Regions from separate parts of the Microbacterium sp. AG790 genome, predicted to be linked through region 1. Evidence: predicted binding sites of a transcription regulator. Region 1 holds the regulator's gene; the other holds the start of a gene.
What was found. Region 1 encodes HspR, which represses chaperone genes until heat shock. Its sites were predicted from a motif close to AAGTTGAGTCNNNNNGACTCAACTT; they were not measured.

Region 1 (11,479 bases):
CTGGCGGAACGTCAGGACTCGCACGCCAACATCATCGACCTCGGCGATGCGATCTGGTGGGGGTTTTCGACGCTCGCGACGGTGGGGTACGGCGACTTCGTCCCCGTCACCCCGCTCGGACGCACGATCGCCGTCGGACTCATGATGGGCGGCTTGGTCGTGCTGGGCGTCACCAGCGCCACCGTCATCTCCGCGCTCACCGACCAGATGCACCGCGTCGGGCAGCGGCTCGAGGAGGACCGGGCGGCAGCGATCGGACGCGGCACGGCGTCGGCGTCCGCCTCCACCCCGGTCCGCGCGGACGCAGACGCCGCGGGCGGCCCCGATTCGGTGCCATCATGAGCGCATGACCACCGCCGCCTGGACCGCGCCCGCCTCTCGCCAGGTCGCCTTCGAGCAGGGTCGGGCGCTGCGGAGGGAGCTGCCCCGCCGGATGCTGGCGGAGCTGCCGACGCGTCAGCGCGATCCCCTCGGCATCCTCGCCGCGCAGGCCGCCACGCGGGTCGCAGAGCTCGTGCCGCTGCGCGACGAGCGGATGTCCGCCAGCCCCTTCGCGTTCTACCGGGGCACGGCGGCGCTGATGGCCGACGACCTCGCCGCCGGCGCGCGCAGCGACATCCTCGTCGCCTCGTGCGGCGACGCGCACGTCGCGAACTTCGGCTTCTACGCGTCACCGCAGCGCACGCTCGTGTTCGACCTCAACGACTTCGACGAGTCCGCCTGGGCCAGCTGGGAGTGGGATCTCAAGCGCCTGGTGACCAGCATCGTGGTGGCCGGTCAGGCAACCGGACGCGACGATGCGGTGACGGCGGATGCTGCGCGCGCGGCCGTCCGCCGCTACGCCCGCGCTCTGGCCGTCGGGGAGCGGGCCACTCCGCTCGCCCGGTTCTACCAGCACTTCGATGCCGCCGGTGCCCTCGTCACCAGCGGCAAAGCGTCGCGCAAGGTGCTGCGCGCCGCGATCGCGGATGCCGAGAAGCGGACCGGCGACAAGGCCGTGCGCAAGATGACCGAGGCGGATGCCGACGGGCGGCTGCGCTTCGTCGAGCAGCCGCCGACGATGACCCGCGTCACGCCCGACGTGGCGGCAGCCGTCGACGCGTCCCTCGCCCAGTACATCTCGACGACGCGCGCCGACGTGCAGCTCGTGCTGTCGCAGTACACGTTCTGCGATGTCGTGCGTCGGGTGGTCGGTGTCGGCAGCGTGGGGACCCGGTGCTACATCGCCGTCTTCGTCGACGGCGACGGCGCCGCGCTGTTGATGCAGGTGAAGGAGGCAGGGCGCAGCGTGCTCGACGAGTACGGCGGCTGTGCACAGCCGGAGGAGGTCACTGCCTTCGTCGACAGCCACGGTCAGGGTGGCCGCGTCGTGGCCCTGCAGCGCATTCTGCAGGGGTCGTCCGACCCGTTCCTCGGACACTTCCGCGGAGAGAGCGCCGACTACTACGTACGCCAGTTCCGCGACATGAAGGGCGGGATCGACGCCGAGACGCTCGAGGATGCACCGTTCCGGCTCTACGCGCAGGCCTGCGCGACGGTGCTCGCGCGCGCCCACGGGCAGTCGCCGAACGCTGCGCAGATCGTCGGCTACCTCGGCGAAGGACGGGCGGCCGCCGAGGCCATCGTGGAGTGGGCCTACGGCTACGCCGCCCTCTCGCGTGCGGACTACGGCGCCTTCGTGGATGCCGTGGCGGCGCGCACCGCGAGATAGCGGCTACCGCTCGGACTCGGCATCCGCCAGCGGAAGCGGACGCCAGAGCACCACCTCGGTCGCCCGGCGCACACGGGTGCCATGACGCAGCGTGACGACCGACCCCGTCGCCCCCGCCGCGAAGACGCGGGAGCGACGGGCCAGTTCTTCTTGCAGACGCTGCTCGAGTTCGGCGACGCGCCGACGCAGACCGCGCGCCTCGTTCTCGAGCTCGATCAACCGCGAGATGGCGGGCAGGCTCATGCCCTCCGCCGAGAGCGCGGCCACCTCGCGCAGCTGCTTGACGTGCCGCAGCGAGTAGCGCCGCGATCCGCCTTGCGTGCGCCCGGGAACGACGAGTCCGAGCCGGTCGTACTGACGGAGGGTCTGCGGGTGCATGCCGGCAAGCTCCGCGGCGACGGCGATCGCAAAGATCGGCGCTTCCTCATCGGGTTGCCCGTCGGCCATGCTCACTCCCGAGCCTTGGCCATGAGGTCGGCGCGCGGGTTCTCCTTCGGCTCCAGCTCATGGAAGCGCTGAAGCGCTTCCATCGCCTGATCGTCCAGATGCGACGGCACCGCGACCTGCACCTCGGCGAGGAGGTCTCCGGTGCCCTTCGCGGTGTGCACGCCGCGACCCTTGACCCGCAGCACGCGCCCGGAGGGCGTGCCCGGTGCCACACGCAGCTTGACCGGATCTCCGCCCAGGGTCGGCACCTCGATCGTGGCGCCGAGCGCGGCTTCCGTGAAGGTGACCGGAACCGTGACGCGCAGGTTCAGTCCGTCGCGCACGAACACCGGGTGCGGGCGCACCGAGACGCTCACGACGATGTCGCCGGGCTCGCCGCCGTCGGGTGACGGGCGCCCGCGGCCACGCAGACGGATCTTCTGGCCGTCGGCCACGCCGGCGGGGATCTTCACCTTGAACGGCTTGCCATCCTCGCCCGCGAGGGTGATGGTCTCACCCTTCACCGCGGTCTGGAAGTCGAGCGTCGTGCGCGCGGTCACGTCGGCGCCGCGCTGCGGGCCGCCGTAGCCGCGGAATCCACCGGTGGACTGCCCGAACCGGCCGGAGCCGAAGCCGCCGCCTTGGCCGAACATCGAGAACAAGTCGTCGAAGTCGGCCGACTGGGCCGATCCGCGCGACTGGCCGAACCGGCTGAAGACGTCCTCGAAGCCCCCGCTGCCGGCGCCGGGCGCCTGGAAGCGGGCACCCCCGGCGCCCATCGCGCGGATCTGGTCGTACTCCTCGCGCTGGCTCTTGTCGGAGAGCACGGCGTACGCCTCGCTCATCTCCTTGAACTTCGCCTCTTTGGCAGGATCACCCTGCGTCGAGTCGGGGTGATACGTGCGGGCGAGCTTGCGATACGCCTTCTTCAGGTCGGCCTCGGACACGTCCTTGGAGACGCCCAAGACCTTGTAGAAGTCCTTGTCGAACCAATCCTGACTGGCCATGGACACCTCCTCCCGTCAGTCAGCGGAACCGGCGACGACGACCTTGGCCGGTCGCAGCTCGATGGTGCCCAGGCGGTAGCCGACCTCGACGACGTCGAGGATCGTGCCGTCCTCCACCCCTCCGGGGTTCGGGGCGTGGAAGATGGCCTCGTGCTGCTGCGGGTCGAACGCCTCGCCCGCCACACCGTAGGTCTCCACGCCCAGGCGGGCGACGACGGCGCGAAGCTTCTCCGCGATCGCCGCCAGGGGCGATCCGTCGACCAGGTCGCCGTGCTTCTCGGCACGGTCGAGGTCGTCGAGCACCGGCAGCAGCCCCTTGGCGACCGACCCCTTCGCGCGGGCGATCTCCACCTCACGCTGCTCCTCGGTGCGGCGCCGGTAGTTCGCATACTCCGCCTGCAGGCGCTTGAGGTCCAACACCAGATCGCGGTCCTCGGGCGAGGCCTCCGCGACGGCGGCCTCGTCGGTCTGCGGCGCGTCGAGGATGTCGTCGACGGTCAGGTCGTCGCCCTCACGCCGGTCCCCCTGCGAGTCGGGGCCGGAGGCGTGTGCCTCCGACCCCTCGTCACCGGGGACTTCGTCGATGGGCTCTTCGAAGTCCTTGTTCGTCATGGTTCGATTCTCTTACTTTCCGGTTCCCGGCTTCTTGTCGTCCTCGTCCTCGACGACCTCGGCATCGATGACGTCCTCCTCGGGGTTCGGCACACTGCCGTTGCCCGGGTCGGCGACCGTGGGGTCGGCCGGCTCGCCGGCGGCCTGCGCCGAGGCGTAGATCGCCTCGCCGAGCTGCTGCTGCGACGCGTTGAGCTTGTCGAACGCCGTCTTCACGGCATCCTCGTCATCGCCCGCGAGCGCGGTCTTCAGCGCATCCACGTCGGCCTGGACGGAGGTCTTCACCTCGGCGGGGAGCTTGTCCTCGTTGTCCTTGATGAGCTTCTCGATCGAGTAGGAGAGCGTCTCGGCCTGGTTGCGGACCTCGGCGGCCTCGCGGCGCTTCTTGTCCTCGGCGGCGTGCTCCTCGGCCTCGCGCACCATGCGCTCGATGTCGTCCTTGGGCAGCGACGAGCCGCCGGTGATCGTCATCGACTGCTCCTTGCCGGTGCCCTTGTCCTTCGCGGACACGTGCACGATGCCGTTGGCGTCGATGTCGAAGGTGACCTCGATCTGCGGGATGCCGCGGGGCGCAGGCGCGATGCCGGTCAGCTCGAAGGTGCCGAGCGGCTTGTTGTCACGCGTGAAGTCGCGCTCGCCCTGGAAGACCTGGATGGCGACCGACGGCTGGTTGTCGTCGGCGGTCGTGAAGGTCTCGCTGCGCTTGGTCGGGATGGCCGTGTTGCGCTCGATGAGCTTGGTCATGATGCCACCCTTGGTCTCGATGCCGAGGCTCAGGGGGGTGACGTCGATGAGCAACACATCCTTGCGCTCACCCTTGAGGACACCGGCCTGCAGGGCGGCGCCGACGGCGACGACCTCGTCCGGGTTCACGCCCTTGTTGGGCTCCTTGCCGCCGGTGAGCTGCTTGACCAGCTCGGTGACCTGGGGCATACGGGTCGAACCACCGACGAGCACGACGTGGTCGATGTCGCCGACCTTGATGCCGGCCTCGGCGATGACGTCGTTGAACGGCTTCTTCGTGCGGTCGAGGAGATCCTTGGTGAGGTCCTCGAACTTGGCACGCGTCAGCGTCTCCGACAGCGACACGGGGCCCGAGTCGGTCAGCGAGAGGTAGGGCAGGTTGATGGAGGTGCTGCTCGAGCTGGAGAGCTCCTTCTTCGCCTGCTCGGCCGCCTCCTTCAGACGCTGCAGGGCGATCTTGTCGCCCGAGACGTCGACGCCGGTGGTGTCCTTGAACTGCTTGATGAGGTAGTCGACGACCCGCTGGTCCCAGTCGTCACCGCCGAGGCGGTTGTCACCGGCGGTGGCGCGCACCTGGATGGTGGAGAAGTCGTCGTCCTTGCCCACCTCGAGCAGAGACACGTCGAACGTGCCGCCGCCGAGGTCGAAGACGAGGATGAGCTCGTCCTCCTTGCCCTTGTCGAGGCCGTAGGCGAGGGCCGCGGCGGTGGGCTCGTTGATGATGCGCAGGACGTTGAGTCCCGCGATCTCACCGGCATCCTTGGTGGCCTGACGCTCGGCGTCGTTGAAGTAGGCGGGGACCGTGATGACCGCGTCGGTCACGCTGTCGCCCAGGTACTCCTCGGCGTCGCGCTTGAGCTTCTGCAGGATGCGCGCGGAGATCTCCTGCGGCGTGTACTGCTTGCCGTCGATCGCCTGCGTCTTCCAGTCGGTGCCCATGTGGCGCTTGACGGAGGACAGCGTGCGGTCGACGTTCGTGACGGCCTGGCGCTTGGCGGTCTCGCCGACGAGCACCTCGCCGTCCTTCGTGAAGGCCACGACCGACGGGGTCGTGCGGAAGCCCTCGGCGTTGGCGATGACCTTCGGCTCGCCGCCCTCGAGGACGGAGACGACGGAGTTCGTCGTCCCGAGGTCGATACCCACTGCACGTGCCATTGTGTTCCCTTTCGTGAAACGGATCTGAGGAAGTCTGCGGGGTTGAGTCTTAACGGCTCAACTTCGATGTGTTCCACGATAGCCGCGGCATCCTCGAGTGTCAAACGCAAGTTGATATGAATCGGCTCAACTTTTCGACCGGATGCCGGGAGTAACGTGACCTGCACGCGCGACGACGCGCCACCCGGTGTTCACCGAAGGGACATACCGTGACGAACATGTCACTGCCCGACCTGCCCGCACCCACGACGATGACTCCCCCGACGGCGACCTCTCGTCGCGCCGTCATCGCGTGGGGGCTATGGGACTGGGGCTCGGCTTCGATCAACGCGGTCGCGACCTCTTTCGTGTTCACCGTGTATCTCACCGGCAGCGCCTTCGGTGACGCGGCGACCACGTCGCAAGCCCTGTCGCTGGCCCTCACCCTCGCCGGCCTGGTCGTGCTCATCACGGCGCCGATCACCGGACAACGCTCGGACGCCTCGGCCCATCGCAAGCGCTGGCTGGGCATCAACACCGGCGTGGTCGTGCTCATGCTGGCCCTGATGATCTTCGTCCGCGAAGACACCGCCTACCTGTGGTTCGGGCTCACGCTGCTCGCGGTCGGCACCGTCTTCTACGAACTGGCGAGCGTGAACTACAACGCGATGCTCTCCCAGATCTCCACACCGCGCACGGTGGGCAAGGTCTCGGGCTTCGGCTGGGGGATGGGCTATCTCGGCGGCATCGTGCTGCTGCTGGTGCTCTACTTCGGGCTCATCAAGCCCGAGGTAGGACTGTTCGGCGTCACGGGGGCGGACGGCATGGCTGTGCGCGTGTCGATGCTCCTCGCCGCGATCTGGTTCGCCGTGTCGGCCCTGCCCCTGCTGTTCGCGGTGCCGGAGAACACGCCGTCGACCCCCGGCGCGGCGCGCATCGGCTTCTTCGCCTCATACCGCGTGCTCTTCGGAACGGTCGCCTCACTGTGGCGCGAGAGCCGTACGACCGTGTGGTTCCTGCTCGCCAGCGCGATCTTCCGCGACGGTCTCACGGGAGTGTTCACCTTTGTCGGAGTGCTGGCGACCGGTACGTTCGGGCTCACCGCCGCGGACGTCCTCATCTTCGCCATCGCCGCCAACGTCGTGGCGGGCATCGTGACCATGGCATCGGGCTTCTTCGACGACCGGTTCGGACCGAAGCCGGTCATGATCGTCTCGCTCGTCGCGCTCGTGGTCGGCGGCATCCTGATCTTCGTCCTCCACGACGGAGGGCCTGCCGTGTTCTGGGGCCTCGGCCTCGCGATGGCGATGTTCGTCGGCCCGGCCCAGTCGGCGTCGCGTACGTTCCTGGCCCGCAGCATCCCCACCGGTCGCGAGGGAGAGGTCTTCGGCCTCTATGCGACGACCGGCCGCGCCGCCGTCTTCTTGGCCCCGATGATGTTCGGCGTCTTCGTCACGCTCGGAGGCCATCAGTACTGGGGCGTGCTCGGGCTCGTCGCCGTGCTGCTCGTCGGGCTGGCGCTGCTGATCCCCGTGCGTCCGCCCGCCCGCTGATCACCACTCCGGCGCAGCCCGCCGACCTGCCGACCGGCCCGCCCGCCCGCCCGCCCGAACTGCAAGGCGAGCAGTGCGACACCCCGCGGTGCGACTCACGCAGGCGGCGCGTCGCCGGTGATCCCTTGCAGTTGCGTCAGCGACTCGGGCGTCGGCGGGATGCCGAGCCGCGCTCAGTCGCGGCGCGGGCGCCGCTCGCCGCGATCGCGGTCGTCGCGGTCGGGGCGCTTGGCGGAACGCTGGAAGCGGTCGGGCTTGATCTCGATCAGGCGGCCGCTGATGCGGGTGCCCTCCAGGCGCTGGAGCGTGTCGCGCGGAAGGTCGGCCGGCAGCTCGACCAGCGAGAAGTCGGGACGGATCTGGATCGCGCCGAAGTCCTCACGGCGCAGGCCCCCCTCGTTGGCGAGCGCGCCGACGATCTGACGGGGCTCGACCTTGTGTCGACGTCCCACCTCGATGCGGTAGGTCGCGGTGGGCCCGCCCGAGCGACGCCGATCGTCGCGGCGGGGACGATCGTCACGGTCGCCGCGATCACGGTCGCCGCGGTCGTCACGGTCGAACCGTTCCCGGCGCGCCGGCGCGGGCTGGTCCTCGTCGAGCAGCAGCGGGGTCTCCCCCTGCGCGACGACGGCGAGCGCCGCTGCGACATCCGCCTCGGGCACGTCGTGGTGGGTGACGTAGTGGTTGATGATGTCGCGGAAGCGGTCGATGCGCTCGGTCTCGGCGAGGGCCGTCGTGATCGCGTCGTCGAAGCGGGTGAGCCGCGTCGCGTTGACATCCTCGGCGCTCGGCAGCGACATCTCGGTGAGCGGCTGTCGCGTCGCCTTCTCGATCGAGGCGAGCATGCGCCGCTCACGCGGGGTGACGAAGCTGATCGCGTCGCCCGAGCGGCCGGCGCGGCCCGTGCGGCCGATGCGGTGGACGTACGACTCGGTGTCGATCGGCAGGTCGAAGTTGACGACGTGGCTGATGCGCTCGACGTCGAGCCCGCGCGCGGCGACGTCGGTGGCGACGAGGATGTCGAGCTTGCCGTCCTTGAGCTGGTTGACGGTGCGCTCGCGCTGCACCTGCGCGACGTCGCCGTTGATGGCGGCCGCCGCATAGCCGCGGGCGCGCAGCTTCTCGGCGAGGGTCTCGGTCTCGTTCTTGGTGCGCGTGAACACGATCATGCCCTCGAAGTTCTCGACTTCGAGGATGCGGGTGAGCGCATCGACCTTCTGCGGGTACGACACGATCAGGTAGCGCTGCGTGATGTTGGTCGCCGTCGAGGTCTTCGCCTTGACGTTGATCTCCTCGGCATCCTTCAGATACGTGCCCGCGAGGCGACGGATCTGGGCGGGCATGGTCGCGGAGAAGAGCGCGACCTGCTTGCCGGCGGGGGTGTCGGCGAGGATCGTCTCGACGTCTTCGGCGAAGCCCATCTTGAGCATCTCGTCGGCCTCGTCGAGCACGAGGAAGCGCAGCTCGGACAGGTCGAGCGTGCCCTTGTCGAGGTGGTCCATGATGCGGCCGGGCGTGCCGACGACGATGTGCACGCCACGGCGGAGCGCCGACAGCTGCTGACCGTAGCCCTGGCCGCCGTAGACGGGCAGGATGTGGACGCCGCGGAGGTGACCCGCGTAGGACTCGAACGCCTCGCACACCTGCAGCGCGAGCTCACGCGTCGGCGCGAGCACGAGCGCCTGCGGCGTCTTCTGCGAGAGGTCCAGCTGCGACAGGATCGGCAGCGCGAACGCCGCGGTCTTGCCCGTTCCCGTCTGCGCGGTGCCGAGCACGTCGCGACCGGCCAGCAGCGGCGGGATCGTCGCGGCCTGGATCGCCGACGGCGTCTCGTAGCCCACGTCCTTCAGGGCTTTGAGGACCGCGGCGTCGAGGCCGAGATCGGCGAAGCCGGGGGTCGACGGCGCAGCGGTGGATGCCGGGGCGGATGCCGAGGAATCGGCGTCGGTCTGGGTGTCGGGCGCGGGCGCGGCCTCGAGGGGATCGGTCATGCTGTCAGAGGCCATAGACCCACGGTAGCCGCCCGACGCCGTCACCACCCCATCGAACCCGGGATGCCTTTGTACGGCCCGAGGATGTTCGCCGTGATCCAGCCCCCGTAGAAGCCTCCCGGCTGCGGCGTGACGACCTCGCCGTCGACCGTGCACTCGTCCATCGCGGCGGCGTACACGGCGACACGGTCGCGCAGCACTGCGTACCCCGGCGCGGGATGCGGATAGTTCCACGCGGCTCCCGCCCGCGTGATGCCCCCGCCCACGACGTCGAGATAGCGCGCGGCGCCCTTGAACTCGCAGAACGAGGTGCCCTCGGCATCCACGAGGGAGCCGGGGGCGAAGTCGGAGATCGGCAGGTAGTAGACGGGCGGATGGCTGGTCTCGAGCACGCGGACGGCGTCGTGGGTGTCGGCGATGAGCTGGCCGCCGAGGCGGATGGCGACACGCACAGGGACCGGCTCGACGCGCGGCGGACGCGGATAGTCCCAGACCGACTCCTGTCCGGGGCCGGGAACGTCGGGGCGGATCGAGGCGGGAAGGCGAGGCACGCGCCCACTGTACGTCCGTCGGTGTTGACTGGGCGCATGACCGTCATGCCGATGTTTCCTCTCGGATCGGTGCTCTTCCCTCACACGCCTCTGCCCCTGCGCGTCTTCGAGCCGCGCTACCTGCGTCTGATGGGCGAGCTGCTCGACAGCGATGATCCGCAGTTCGGGGTCGTGCTCATCGACCGCGGGCATGAGACCGGCGGCGGCGACCAGCGCTCCGGCATCGGCACACTGGCCCGCCTGGTCGATGTCGCCGCCGGCGCCGATGCCCTCCAGGTGGTCGCCATCGGCACCGACCGCTTCACCGTCGACCGCTGGCTCGACGACGACCCGTACCCCCGGGCGGAGGTCTCGCTGCAGGAGCCGCTGGCCTGGAACGACGCGCTGACGCCGCTGCGCACCGAGGCCGAGGCCATCGTGCGCCGCGTGCTCGGCCGCTTTCCCGATGCCCCCTGGGGCGCGCACATCGAGCTGTCGTCCGATCCCGTCGCCGCCGCCTGGCAGGTCGCCGCGATCGCGCCCCTGGTAGAGTACGACCAGCAGCGCCTGCTGCGGGCAACGACCATGGGAGGGCTGCTTCAGCAGATCATCGATCTGACGCTCGAGGTCGACGAGATCTGGCCCGAGGGGTGAGTCCCCGCCTCAGTCGCGTGGCCAGGCAGCAGCGAGCTTCGTGAGCAGGCGGGCCAGCTCCGCACGCTCGTCCGCGCTGAAATCGCTCAACGCCGCGGTCAGATGCTCGCGGCGCCGGCCCCGGAACCCGCGCGCGAACTGCTCACCCACGGGCGTGAGAGCGATCCGGGTGCGACGGGCGTCGTCGGGGTCGGCTTCGCGCTGCACGAGGCCCAGCTCGACGCTCTGCTGCACCAGCCGCGACGCCCGGGGTTGATCGACACCGATCGCCTCGCCCAGTTCGCTCACGCTCAGGGGGTGGGATGCCGCGTGCAGCGCCTCGATCAGACGCAGGCGCGCGGGGCCGCCGCCCATCCGCATCGCGGGGCCGCCCTCCGGCGGAGCGGGCCAGTGCCCGCGGGGGCCGAACCCGTGCGCGGCGCCGCGGTGGCCGCCGGCCCCACCCGGGACGCCACCCGGACCGGGCCCCCGCCCGCGCAGGCGACCGAGGGCCGCGTCGATCGCGTCGAGGTCCGCGCTGGAGGCGGGGGGATCGGCATCCGTCATCCCTCAAATTTACATGTCGCTTGACATGTTCTCAGACTGCATGTCACACTACATGCACATGCACTTTGACATGCAAATGAGATCGCCCGGCGATCACCCGATGAAAGGACCTCCCATGGAGACCTCCACAGACACCCCTGACAACACCCACACCCCTCACACCCCCGACCCCCTCGACGTCGTCCGCTGGGCGCGCGCGGTCGATCGCGCCCTCTGGCACGATCGCGCCCGGGCCCTCGCCGCCGACGGCATCCGTCCGCGCGAGGCGCGCCTTCTGCGTGCCCTCGCCTCCGAACAGGCGGCGGAACTGCTCACGCGCCTTCGCCAGCACCCCCATGGCGGCAAGGGCCTGCGTCGACTCGCCGAACGCGGCTGGATCGCCGAGACCGACGGCACCTGGTCGCTCACCGATGCGGGGCGCGACGCCGCGGACGGGCTGCGCCGGCAGGCCGAGCAGTTCGACGCACGCCTGCACGAGGCCGCGTCCGCGGAGGAGCTGGCCGCCGCCGGCGCCACCCTCGACGCCGTCGCCCGCGCGCTCGGCGCCGAGGGCGATCCCGGTGAGGCCCAC
Region 2 (11,479 bases), 340 kb from region 1:
GTTCTTCGGAAACGGCAATGGTGGCAACAACCACTCCGACATGTTCACGTACAAGGGCGAGACCTACTTCACGTACCACGCGCAGACGCGCGGGGCCGCGTGGGCGCAGGCGCTCGGCACGTCGGGGCAGACACAGGGCTACCGCTCGGTGCACATCGACAAGCTCGAGTTCAATGCGGACGGCACGATCAAGCCCATCGTCGGTACCCGCGCGGGCGTTGCGCAGGTCGAGGACTTCGACCCGTACCGCACGTTCGAGGCCGAGACGCTGGCCTGGCAGCTCGGTGTGAAGACGACGGCGACGACCCAGCCGTCGGTCGAGTTCCCGGAGCACAACGGCAACGGCAACATGGCGCTGTCCAGCATCGACGACGGCGACTTCGCGGCGCTGTCGAAGGTCGCGTTCGGCGAGGGCGCGGCGACGGTGTCGGCGCACGTGAAGCCGCTCGTCGAGGGCGCCTCGGTGCAGGTTCGCCTGGACAACGTCGACGGCCCGGTCGTCGCGACGCTGCCGGTCGACGGAGCAGCCGGCGCGTGGACCACGGTCACCGCCGATGTCACCGGCGCGACGGGCACGCACGACGTGTTCTTCGTGTTCGCCCAGCCCGAGACCGCGGCCGTCACAGCCGCGGGCCCGCTGTTCGAGGTCGACAACTGGACGTTCACGGCGGCGCAGGCGCCCGTCGAGAACGACCCGTCGATCGCCCTCAGCGTGGCCTCGGTCCGCGCCGGCGACGCGCTCACCGTGACGGGCAGCGACTTCACCGTGCCGCGCGTCGAGGTCGGCGTGGCGAGCACCTACCGGGCGCTGGCCCAGGCGGATGTCGTCGACGGCGCGTTCTCCGCACAGGTCGTCATCCCGTCCGATCTCGAGCCGGGAAGTCACTCCATCCAGGTGCGGGTCGACGGTGAGGTGGTCGCCTCGGCGGCGATCACCGTGCTCGCCGCCGGGGATGCAGGCGGCGATCCGGGCGCGGGCACCGCGACGCCGGCGCCCGCGGCAGGCGGCGCCAACCTCGCCGCGACCGGCGGTCAGTCGGGTGTGCTGTTCGCGGGCGCGTTCGCCGGAGTGCTCCTCCTGTTGGCGGGCGGGGCCGTGATCTGGCGTCGACGCCACCTGAGTCGCATCTCGGGTTGATCCCCTGAGCGTGCGGGCGGATGCCGAAGCGTCGGTGTCCGCCCGTACGCGCACGCGCGTAACCTCGCTCCCATGAGCGTCTCTCCCCTCATTGCGCCTTCCGAGCTGAAGGCCCAGTTGAGCACCCCCACCCCGCCGATCGTCCTCGACGTGCGCTACCGTCTCGATGCCCCTGACGGCCAGGAGGCGTACCGGCACGGCCACGTGCCCGGCGCCGTCTACGTCCGCATGGACGGCGAGCTCGCCGTTCACGGAGCGCCGAGCGAGGGGCGTCATCCCCTTCCGTCCCCGGCGGATTTCGAGCGCTCCGTGCGCCGCTGGGGAGTCGAGGACGGCGACACGGTCGTCGTCTACGACGACTGGAACTCGTTCGCCGCGGCCCGCGCCTGGTGGATGCTCACGGATGCGGGCATTCCCGCCCGGGTGCTCGACGGAGGGCTGCGTGCCTGGCGCGCCGCCGGGGGAGCCCTCGAGACCGGCGATGTGACGCCCACGCCGGGCACCGTGACGCTGCACGCGGGACAGCGCCGAAGGCTCGACATCGATGCCGCGGCATCCCTCGCACAGGGCGGTGTGCTCCTGGACGCACGCGCCCCGGAGCGCTACCGCGGTGAGGTCGAGCCGCTCGACCCCGCCGCCGGACACATCCCCGGCGCCCGCAACGCGCCGACCACCGAGAATCTGGATGCCGAGGGGCGCCTCCTTTCCGCTGAGGTGCTGCGTGCCCGCTACTCCGAGCTGGAGGGGCAGTCCGTCGGCGTGTACTGCGGCTCGGGCGTCACCGCTGCCCACGCCGTTCTCGCGCTCGCCGTCGCGGGCCACGACGCGGCTCTGTACCCGGGCTCCTGGAGCCAGTGGTCGAATACTCCCGACCTGCCGATCGCCACCGGCGACCGGCCCTGACACTACGATGTTGACGATGCCACAGACACCTGCCCCGACGACCGCGTCCGTTCCCGTCTCGGGCACCGACCTCACCCTCCGCCTCGGAGCCTACGAAGCGCACATCGCCAGCGTCGGCGCGTCGCTGCGTGCGCTCACCGTCGACGGGCGCGACCTGGTCGTGCCGTTCGCGGCCGACGAGGTGCGTCCCGGCTACCGCGGCGCCACGCTCGCTCCCTGGCCGAACCGCGTCGTCGACGGCGCGTACTCGTTCGGCGGACACACGCACGAGCTCGCGCTCAGCGACATCGGCCGCCCGAACGCGCTGCACGGCCTCGCGGTCTGGCTCGACTTCGCGGTCGTCGACCGCACCGAAGATGCGGTGACGCTGGCCGCCGTGATCGTGCCGCAGTCGGGGTACCCGTGGCGTGTGCGCGTGGAGACGACCTACCGGTTGAGCGCAGACGGCCTCACCCAGACGGTCGTGGCGACCAACGAGAGCGCGGATGCCGCGCCGTTCGGTACCGGTCCGCATCCGTATCTGGTGGCCGGTTCCGCGCCGCTGGACGCGTGGACGCTGACGCTGCCCGCCGAGCAGGTGCTCGAGGTCACCGACCATCAGCTCGCCCCGATCGCGCTCGCCGAGGTCGCCGGCTCGGAACGTTTCGACTGGCGTGCGCCGCGGGTGCTGGGCGAGGTGGAGATCGATCACGCCTTCACCGGTCTCTCCCGCGTGGATGGCGTGGCGACCGTGCGACTGGTCGACCCGTCCGGAACCGGTGTGGAGATGGTCTGGGACCAGGCATGCCCGTGGGTGCAGATCCACACGGCGGACCGTCCGCCCCTGGCCGACGGCAGCCCCGACCCCGGTCATCGCGCCGGCCTCGCGGTCGAGCCGATGACGTGTGCTCCCGACGCCTTCAACGCCGGTCGTTACGACTACGACGCGGGGCTGATCGTCATCCCCGCCGGCGGGTCGGTCTCGGCCTCGTGGCGTATCGCCGCCGTGGACGCCTGAGCGCAGCCGCCGCCCTCTCACGCCGAAGGGCCCCGACACGGATGCGTCGGGGCCCTTCGGCGTGAGATCGGCGACTCAGTTGTCGCCGCGGATCTCTTCCTTGATCTCGTTGCGCTTGTGGACGGAGTCGCGCTCGGCTTCGGCCTTCTTGACCTCGGCATCGGCCTTCGCCTCGTCGATCTTGTCGGAGACACGGTCGACCGTGTCCTCGAAGCCTTCCTTGATCTTCCGGCCGGCCGTCTCGGCCGCGTCCTTCGCGTCGTCGATGAATCCCATGGCGACTCCTTTCATCAGGTCAGACCTCCAGGCTAGGGAGGGTCGCCGCGGCTCGAAAGGGCTTGCCGCCGGTGCGGTGGCCGTGATAACCGGATCGAACCCTGGTGGCCCGATGTTCACGGCCCCTAGGATGGCGCCGTGAACAACACCGGCACTCTGGACCAGTGGCAGGCGGCCTTCGGCGGCGGCACCGGTTTCACCCTCTTCGTCGTCTACTACGTGCTGCTCGCCGTGGCGATGTGGAAGGTGTTCAGCAAGGCCGGATACCCCGGCATCCTCGCCCTCATCCCTATCGTGAACTGGTTCATCCAGGTGAAGATCGCAGGATTCTCGGCGTGGTGGGGGCTGCTGGCGATCGTTCCGCTCGTCAACGTGGTCTTCTTCATCATCGTGGCGATCCGCATCGGCCGCGGTTTCGGCCACGGCGCCTTCTTCTCGATCGTGCTGCTGCTGCTGTTCGCCCCGATCGGATTCTTCATCATCGGCTTCAGCTCCGATCGGTACACGTCGCCGGCCTGAGCACCCGTCGCGCGTTCCACCGCGGCGTCGGTCTTCCCTAGGATCGAGGGGAGGGGATGCCGTGGCCAACGAGAAGCGCGTACGCACCCGTGACGTGGTCGCGGAGGGGCTGTACATCGCGTCCGCTGCGACGCGGCTGAGTCTGAAGAACACGATCCTCGTCCACATCCTCGCCGAGGGAGAGGACTTCGACCTCGATCGGTATCTTCCCGAGGCCAAGGAGGCCCTGGAGACCCTCGCCGCCGAAGCGGAGGAAGACGCGGCACGCACCGAACGACAGCGCCGCGCGGCCCGAGGCCGCCACACCGACTCCGATGGGACGCACGACTATCGCAGCCGCGATGTGCGCAACCTGCGCCGCCGCCAGAAGCAGTCGCTGCACGTCGCCCACGAGCTGCGCCGTCGCGCCGACGACGCCGAAGAGCTGCGCAGGCTCGTCCTCGACGCGCGGGATGCCGCGTGGACGGAGGTCGCGGGCAACATCGATCGGACGCTGCGGATCGAGGCGGCGCGCCCCGACCTCGATCCCGACTACGAGCGCATGCGCACGGCGCGGATGCAGGCCCTGCGGCTCGTGGACCTTCCCAAACTGCGCGCCCATCGACGCAGCGTCGCGGCTCAGCAGAAGCAGCAGGGCCTCGATTCGTCACATCCCGATGCGTAGGCTAAGCTGGTCCTCGGCCCTCGAAGAGGTGCCGGAAACTGCGCCCGTAGCTCAATGGATAGAGCATCTGACTACGGATCAGAAGGTTAGGGGTTCGAGTCCCTTCGGGCGCACACTGTGTTGAGACAGTAACCAGAAAGGCCCGCTGCATGCCGCGGGCCTTTCTGGTTCCCTGGCGGCAGCGGCGATCGCGCGTGCGTGAAGAAGTGTGACGATCCCGGCCCCGGCGCCTGCGCGGCGACCTAACGTATCTGCGTGGCCACTTCCGCTCCCGCCTCCGTCCGCCCCGCCGGTATCGATCCCCGGGGTCCGCGCTTCGCGGCATCCATCACCGCCCTGCTTCTGCTGGCCGGTACGTTCCTCGCACTGCTCGGGACGGCCGTTCGCGAGGGCACGACCCTCGCCGAGCGGGTCTCGGACCCCGCGTTCGTTCTGCTGCTCGTGGTCGATCTCCTGTTCGTGTGGGGGTTCGCTGCTCCGCGCACGGCGCCGTGGGGTGCGCTGTACCGCGTCGCCATCCGACCGCGCCTGCAGCCGCCGGTCGACCTCGAAGACCCGCGGCCTCCGCGCTTCGCGCAGGTCATCGGCTTCGTCGTCGTGACGGTCGGCCTCGTGCTGCACGTGGCCGGCGTCGCGTGGGCCCTGCCGATCGCCGCGGCCCTGGCGTTCGTCGCCGCGTTCCTCAACGCCGCCTTCGGCGTGTGCCTCGGCTGCCTGCTCTACCTCGCGCTCGCCCGGGCCGGAGTGTTCCGCCCGCGTGGCGGGCTGCTCGGCGCCTGAGACCCCTCAGGTCACACCCGTCAGACGGGCGTGACGCGCAGCCAGACGAACCCGTGCGGGCGTAGCGTGACGCCCTCGTCGAGGTCGACGCTCGCGTCGTGCACGGGGTCGAACGCGGTGCGCTCGAAGCCCGACAGTGTGAGCGGATCGATCGTGACCTCGGCATCCCCGACGTTCGCCAGCACCAGGAGCGTCGTCTCGGGCCCGGGGCGCTGGTAGCCGACGACGGCGGCGTGCGGCGTGTGGAACGGGATGAGGGTGTTTCCGGCGAGTTCCGGGGACTGCTGACGCACCGAGATCAACTTGGTGAGCCGGCGGAACACGCGTCCGGCCGGTGTGGTGTCGTCGCCGCGCTGCGCGTAGGCGTCGCGCGGACGATTGCCGCGGTGCAGCCAGCGGGTGTCGCCCCGGCGGACAGGGTCGTCGGCGTAGGAGTAGTCGTTCAGCTGGGCGACCTCGTCGCCGAGATACAGCAGGGGGATGCCGCCGGTCGACAGGGCGAGCGCGTGCGCGAGGATCACGCGATCCTCCCCGCCGGGGTCGCCGGCTTCGATGCCGGCCAGGGATGCCGTCGTCCCGGTGACGCGGGCATCGCCGGTGGCGGGGTTCTCCTGGAAGGCGACGCCCCGTGCGAACGTGCCCTCGTGGCGGCCCGTGTAGAAGCGGTTGAGGAACTGCCGGTGGGCGTAGCCGTCGATGCCGAACTCCGCGGCATCCTCGTCGGCGAACGTCCAACCGATGTCGTCGTGACTGCGGACGTAGTTCACCCAGGCGGTGCCGGGCGGCAGCTCGTGGCGACGATCCAGCGCCTGCTGCAACAGCCGGCCGTCGCGGGTGGCGAGAGCCTCCCACGTCAGCGCCATCTGCAGCGGGTTGTACGACAGTTCGCACTCCTCGGGTGAGATGTAGCTGACCACCTCATCGGGGTGGACGATCGCCTCGGATTTGAAGATCATGCCGGGGGCGGCCATCGCGAGCACCGCGTTGAACGCCTGCAGCAGCAGGTGGGCTTCGGGCAGCGACTCGCAGGAGGTCCCCAGACGCTTCCAGATGAAGGCCACGGCATCCATCCGGAGCACCTCGACGCCCTGGTTCGCCAGGAACAGCATCTCGCCCGCCATCGCGCGGAACACGGCCGGGTTCGCGTAGTTCAGATCCCACTGGTAGTGGTAGAACGTCGACCAGATCCAGCGGCCGTCCTCGAGCTGCACGAACGAGCCGCGGTGGTCGTCGGGGAAGATCTCCCGCGTGGTGCGTTCGTAGGCGTCGGGCATGTCCCGGTCGGGGAAGATCAGGTAGAAGTCGGCGTAGTCGGGATCGCCCGCCACGGCCTTCTGCGCCCACTCGTGCTCGTTGCTGGTGTGGTTGAAGATGAAGTCCAGCACGAGTGAGATGCCCGCCATCCGCAGCTCCGCCGCGAGCTCGGCCAGTTGCGCCATCGTGCCCAGGCTCGGATTCACGCGCCGGTAGCTCGACACCGCGTAGCCACCGTCGTTGTCGCCGAGGGGAGCGTCGAACAGCGGCATGAGGTGAAGGTAGGTGAGCCCGAGCTCGCGGAACGAGGGGATCAGCTCGCGCACGCCGGCGAGGTTGCCGGCGAAGCGGTCGACGTAGCAGACACCGCCCAGCATGCGCTCGGACTGGAACCACTCGGGGTCGGCGGCGCGCTGTGCGTCGTGCACCTTCAGATCGAGGGGACGCGCGTTCCACGAGGAGGATGCCGCCGCCACCGTCGCCGCCAGCTGCTCCCTGCCGTCGGCACGCTCGCCGTAGAGGCGGGTGAAGAGCTCGTGCAGCCGCGGGAACTGCTCGTCGAACCGGGCGAGGAACGCGTCATCCACACGCCCTGCCGCCTCGCAGGCCTCGAGTGCCGCGCCGCGATCGGCGTCGGACGTGGTCAGTGCGGTCATGGTGCCCCCTCCGTCTCAGCGTATCGGGCGGGGCCCGACGGGGGAGGCGGCGTAGGCTCACAAGTGTGAGTGCGTACGTCTCGGCGTTCGACCTGTTCTCCATCGGGGTAGGACCGTCGAGCTCCCATACGGTGGGCCCGCTGCGCGCGGCTCGCGATTTCGCGCGCCGCGTCGCCGATCTGCCGACCCTCGCCCGCGTGGAGTGCGCCCTCTACGGCTCACTCGGTGCCACCGGCATCGGGCACGGCACCCCCGACGCGGTCGTCGCCGGCCTGCAGGGGTACGTGCCCGAGACCGTCGATCCGGCTCACGTGCGCGGCGCCTGGACCGACTGGTCCGACGGCGCCCTCCTCCTGATGGACGGTCGTACGCCGATCCCCTTCTCGCGGTCGGACATCGTACTCGCGCCGCGGACGCGTCTTCCCGGACACCCCAATGCGATGACGCTCGTCGCGCGGGATGCCGCGGGGCTCGCACTGCACGAAGACACCTATTACTCGATCGGCGGCGGGTTCATCCGGCGCGAGGGTGAGCCGGCGGTGGTGGCCGCGGCATCCTTCCCGCTGCCCTACGCGACAGCGGCGCAACTGCTGGACGTCTGCGATACGTACGGGCTGACGATCGCGGAGATCGCGCGCCGCAACGAGGAGGCGCTGCGGCCCGAAGCGGAGGTCGCGGCCGGGCTCGATGCCATCTGGGACGCGATGGCCTCGTGCGTCGACGCCGGGCTGCACGCCGACGGGGTGCTGCCGGGAATGCTGAAGGTGAAGCGGCGCGCGGGCGCGATCCGCGCCCAGCTGGAGAGCGTCGAGGCGACCGGGCGCGAGCTGCCGGGGGAGTGGCTCGGTGCGTTCGCACTGGCCGTGAACGAGGAGAACGCCGCCGGAGGACGCGTCGTGACAGCGCCGACGAATGGCGCCGCCGGCATCCTCCCGGCCGTTGCGATGTACTGGTGGCGTTTCCTCGCGGATGCCGGCATCGGAGCGGAGAACGCGGTGACGCCCTACGGCGAGCTCGTCGGCTCGGCGCTACTCGGGCTGCACGGTCCGGACGGCCGCGAGGCGGGTGAGGCGGCGCACGGGTCGGAGGACATCGTCGCCACCGCGCAGGAGCTCGCCGAGGCGAACCGGCGCCGCGGCATCCGTCGATTCCTGCTGACGGCGACGGCGCTCGGCTCGCTGTTCAAGGCGAACGCGTCGATCTCGGGAGCCGAGGGCGGGTGTCAGGCCGAGGTCGGCTCGGCGTGCGCGATGGCGGCCGGCGGGCTGACCGCCGTGATGGGCGGCACCAACCGTCAGATCGAGAACGCCGCCGAGATCGCGATGGAGCACCATCTGGGGCTCACGTGCGACCCGGTGGGTGGGCTCGTGCAGATCCCGTGCATCGAGCGCAACGCGATCGCGGCATCCACCGCCGTCACCGCCGCGCGCCTCGCGCTGCGCGGCGACGGCACGCACTATGTGCCGCTGGATGCCGTCGTGGAGACGATGCGTCAGACGGGCATCGACATGTCGACCAAGTACAAGGAGACCAGCGAGGGCGGACTCGCCGTCAACGTCGTCGAGTGCTGAGCGCCGCGCGCGCCTGCCGCGGTTCAGTTGGCGTTCGCGCGGGAAATCGCGATGTGATTACCGGTGCAAGCGTCAACCGAGCGACCGGTCACGCGTGCCAACCTCGGCGTGCGAGGGCGGCGCGGACCAGCGCGACTCCCCGCGAGGGATCGTGTCGGATGTGCGCGGCGCTCAGGCGCACAACATCCCAGCCGAGGTTCGCATAGTCGGAGTACTTCTCGAGGTCGCGCACCCACTGGCGACGCGAGGTGCGGTGGTGATCGCCCTCGATCTCGACCGCGACCCGGTGCGCCACGAATGCGCCGTCGCTGATGCCGAGCAGTCGACCGTCTGGCGCGCGCACCTCCACGTCGAGCTCGGGCTCCGGCAGACCCGTCCCGATGAGCGACAGTCGCCAGTCCGTCTCGAGCGGCGACATGCTGCCGGTGCGCAGCAGGGGAAGCGCGGCACGGAGCTTCGCGATTCCGCAACGGCGGCCTGCGGCGACAGCCGCGGCCAGATTCTCGGGTCCGGCGTGTCGAGCGTCGGGCAGACGCCGCCCCCATCCGTCGCGGGGCACGCGGATGATCGCATCACCGATCACCACCAGGTCTCGAATCGTGTGCTCGCGGGCGAGCATCGCCCAGGCGGAGGCGGGCGTCGCGACCGGAAGGCCCGCCCGGACGGTGGTGTGAACGAGCATCGGGGTGATCTGCACGGCGGTGATGCCCGTCCGTCTGAGGGCACGGTGTGGCGCGGGAACGGCGACGTCGAGGTCGGCGGATGCCGCGGCATCCGCGTCGGGGAAGGGGAGCCCGTGGATCGCGAGCGCCGTCGTCCCGGTGTAGAACGCATGGGGCGGCAGCACGAGTGCGTGGGCGCGGACGCGACCCAGGATGTTGCGCCGGGCGATCTCGTCCGGCGTGTCCTCGCCGTCCGGTGCGGCGCCGTCCGTGTCGCGCCGAACGCGGACTCCGCGGAAGGGTGCGTCGAGGTCGCGAGCCGAGAGGCGCCCGCGAGTGACGCCGGCCGTCGACGCGTCGGCGGCGGTGAACACCTGCGGCAATGTCGGCGGAAGTGGTCGGGGTGGGCGCGGCATCCGCTCATGCTGGGCCCATCTCCTGATGTCGTGGACACCGTCCGCCGGCTCGTGGAGAACTTGCGCTGTTACCGCACGTGGGGAGGAAGGGTTCCGTGTGCTGAATGGGCGGCGGCGCCGGAAACAGCGGTGCGGCTTCCGGCGCGAGGGTCATGTGAACGGCGCGCGATCGCGCACGTTCGCTGTGCGTGAACCGTTGGCACTCTCCTGTGTCGAGTGCTAATCTGATGCTAGTTGAGTTGATGAGGCTCAACTTTGACAGACCCTCACAGTGACAAAGGACAAGGAGAGAAAAATGGCCACGTATGACCCGTTCCGTGACCTCGACCGCATCGCGTCGGGCCTCTTCGACACGCGCCGGGGACCCCGCCGGATGCCGATGGACCTCTACCGCGACGGCGACCACTACGTGCTCAGCGCCGACCTTCCCGGCATCGACCCGGGCTCGGTGGACATCGATGTGGACGGCCAGCTGCTGACCATCCGCGCCGAGCGCACGCTGAGCGAGGGCGACGGAGTGAAGTGGATCACGCGGGAGCGTGAGACCGCGAGCTTCCTGCGTCAGCTCAACCTCGGTCAGGGCATCGACACCGACGGCATCGCCGCGACGTACAGCAACGGCGTGCTGACGGTCACGATCCCCGTGAGCGAGAAGGCGAAGCCGCGCAAGGTCCAGGTCGTCGCCGACGGCGGTGCCCCCACGATCCAGGCGCACGAGTCGGCGCAGGAGCCGCACCCGGTCGAGCAGTAGTCCCGGCCCGCGCACCCGCGCGCAACCGCCCCGTGTCCGCGAGGACCGGGGCGGTTCGCGCCTGCGCGCTAGTGTCGAAGCACCCACCGGAAGCACCAGCACTCGGAACGTCAGCAAGGATGCCGATGACCGCACCCCCCGCCGCGCGCGAGCGCGAGCTCACCGAACCCGTCTCCCTCACCCGCCCCGACGGCCGCCTCAATCCGGCGGCGATCGGCTTCGCCCGCTCGCCGCTCGTCGACACCCGCGGCATCGGAGGTGGACGCTTCGTTCGATCGTGGGGGCGCAACAAGAGGTGGGAGTACTGGAACGTCATGACGCCCACGCACATCGTGTCGCTCACGGTGTCGTCGCTGGACTACGCCGCCGTGCACGAGGTGTGGATCCACGACCGGGCCACGACGCGTTCGTGGGGCCGCAGCGTCACGGTGCTGCCGTCGCGGGAGGTGTCGCTGCCCGCCTCGCTGGGCACCGGCATCACGATCGCGCGGCACGCCGACCTCGCCGCCACCATCACGCCGGCCGAGCGCGGGTCGCTCTGGCGTCTGCACGCCGAGATCCCGGACGCGTCCTTCGACATCACGGTGCGCCGCCCGCCCGGACACGAGCTGCTGGCGGTCGTGGTGCCGTGGTCGTCGCGGCGGTTCCAGTACACCGTGAAGGATGTCGCGCTCCCGGCATCCGGTGTGCTGACGCTCGACGGCGTCGACCACGAGGTGCCGGCGGGATCGTGGGCGGTGCTGGATCACGGGCGAGGACGCTGGCGCTACGACGTGTCGTGGAACTGGGGCGCCGGGTCGGGAACCCTCGCAGACGGACGCAGCCTCGGCATCCAGGTCGGAGGACGATGGACCGACGGGACGGGCTCGACGGAGAACGCCGTCGTGCTCGA

Region 2: a site for HspR is predicted at 10,068-10,092, ahead of DEU37_RS02270 (Hsp20/alpha crystallin family protein). Genes of this name have one in related genera too.

Annotation. Positions count from the first base shown of each region.
Region 1 is NZ_RBWZ01000006.1:11,899-23,377, reverse strand. Features, by position in the region: gene DEU37_RS00720 (potassium channel family protein) at 1-342, shown strand, start outside; gene DEU37_RS00715 (DUF2252 domain-containing protein) at 347-1,711, shown strand; gene DEU37_RS00710 (heat shock protein transcriptional repressor HspR) at 1,715-2,158, opposite strand; gene DEU37_RS00705 (DnaJ C-terminal domain-containing protein) at 2,161-3,144, opposite strand; gene DEU37_RS00700 (nucleotide exchange factor GrpE) at 3,160-3,756, opposite strand; gene dnaK (molecular chaperone DnaK) at 3,769-5,655, opposite strand; gene DEU37_RS00690 (MFS transporter) at 5,874-7,187, shown strand; gene DEU37_RS00685 (DEAD/DEAH box helicase) at 7,361-9,178, opposite strand; gene DEU37_RS00680 (DUF427 domain-containing protein) at 9,220-9,729, opposite strand; gene DEU37_RS00675 (LON peptidase substrate-binding domain-containing protein) at 9,766-10,362, shown strand; gene DEU37_RS14960 (MarR family winged helix-turn-helix transcriptional regulator) at 10,372-10,908, opposite strand; gene DEU37_RS00665 (hypothetical protein) at 11,024-11,479, shown strand, end outside.
Region 2 is NZ_RBWZ01000006.1:353,072-364,550, forward strand. Features, by position in the region: gene DEU37_RS02215 (family 43 glycosylhydrolase) at 1-1,138, shown strand, start outside; gene DEU37_RS02220 (sulfurtransferase) at 1,211-2,041, shown strand; gene DEU37_RS02225 (aldose 1-epimerase family protein) at 2,058-3,038, shown strand; gene DEU37_RS02230 (hypothetical protein) at 3,114-3,314, opposite strand; gene DEU37_RS02235 (DUF5684 domain-containing protein) at 3,453-3,833, shown strand; gene DEU37_RS02240 (asparagine synthase) at 3,895-4,497, shown strand; tRNA gene DEU37_RS02245 (tRNA-Arg) at 4,538-4,610, shown strand; gene DEU37_RS02250 (DUF4395 domain-containing protein) at 4,753-5,277, shown strand; gene DEU37_RS02255 (amylosucrase) at 5,298-7,187, opposite strand; gene DEU37_RS02260 (L-serine ammonia-lyase, iron-sulfur-dependent, subunit alpha) at 7,253-8,758, shown strand; gene DEU37_RS02265 (hypothetical protein) at 8,847-9,836, opposite strand; gene DEU37_RS02270 (Hsp20/alpha crystallin family protein) at 10,132-10,587, shown strand; gene DEU37_RS02275 (DUF2804 domain-containing protein) at 10,713-11,479, shown strand, end outside.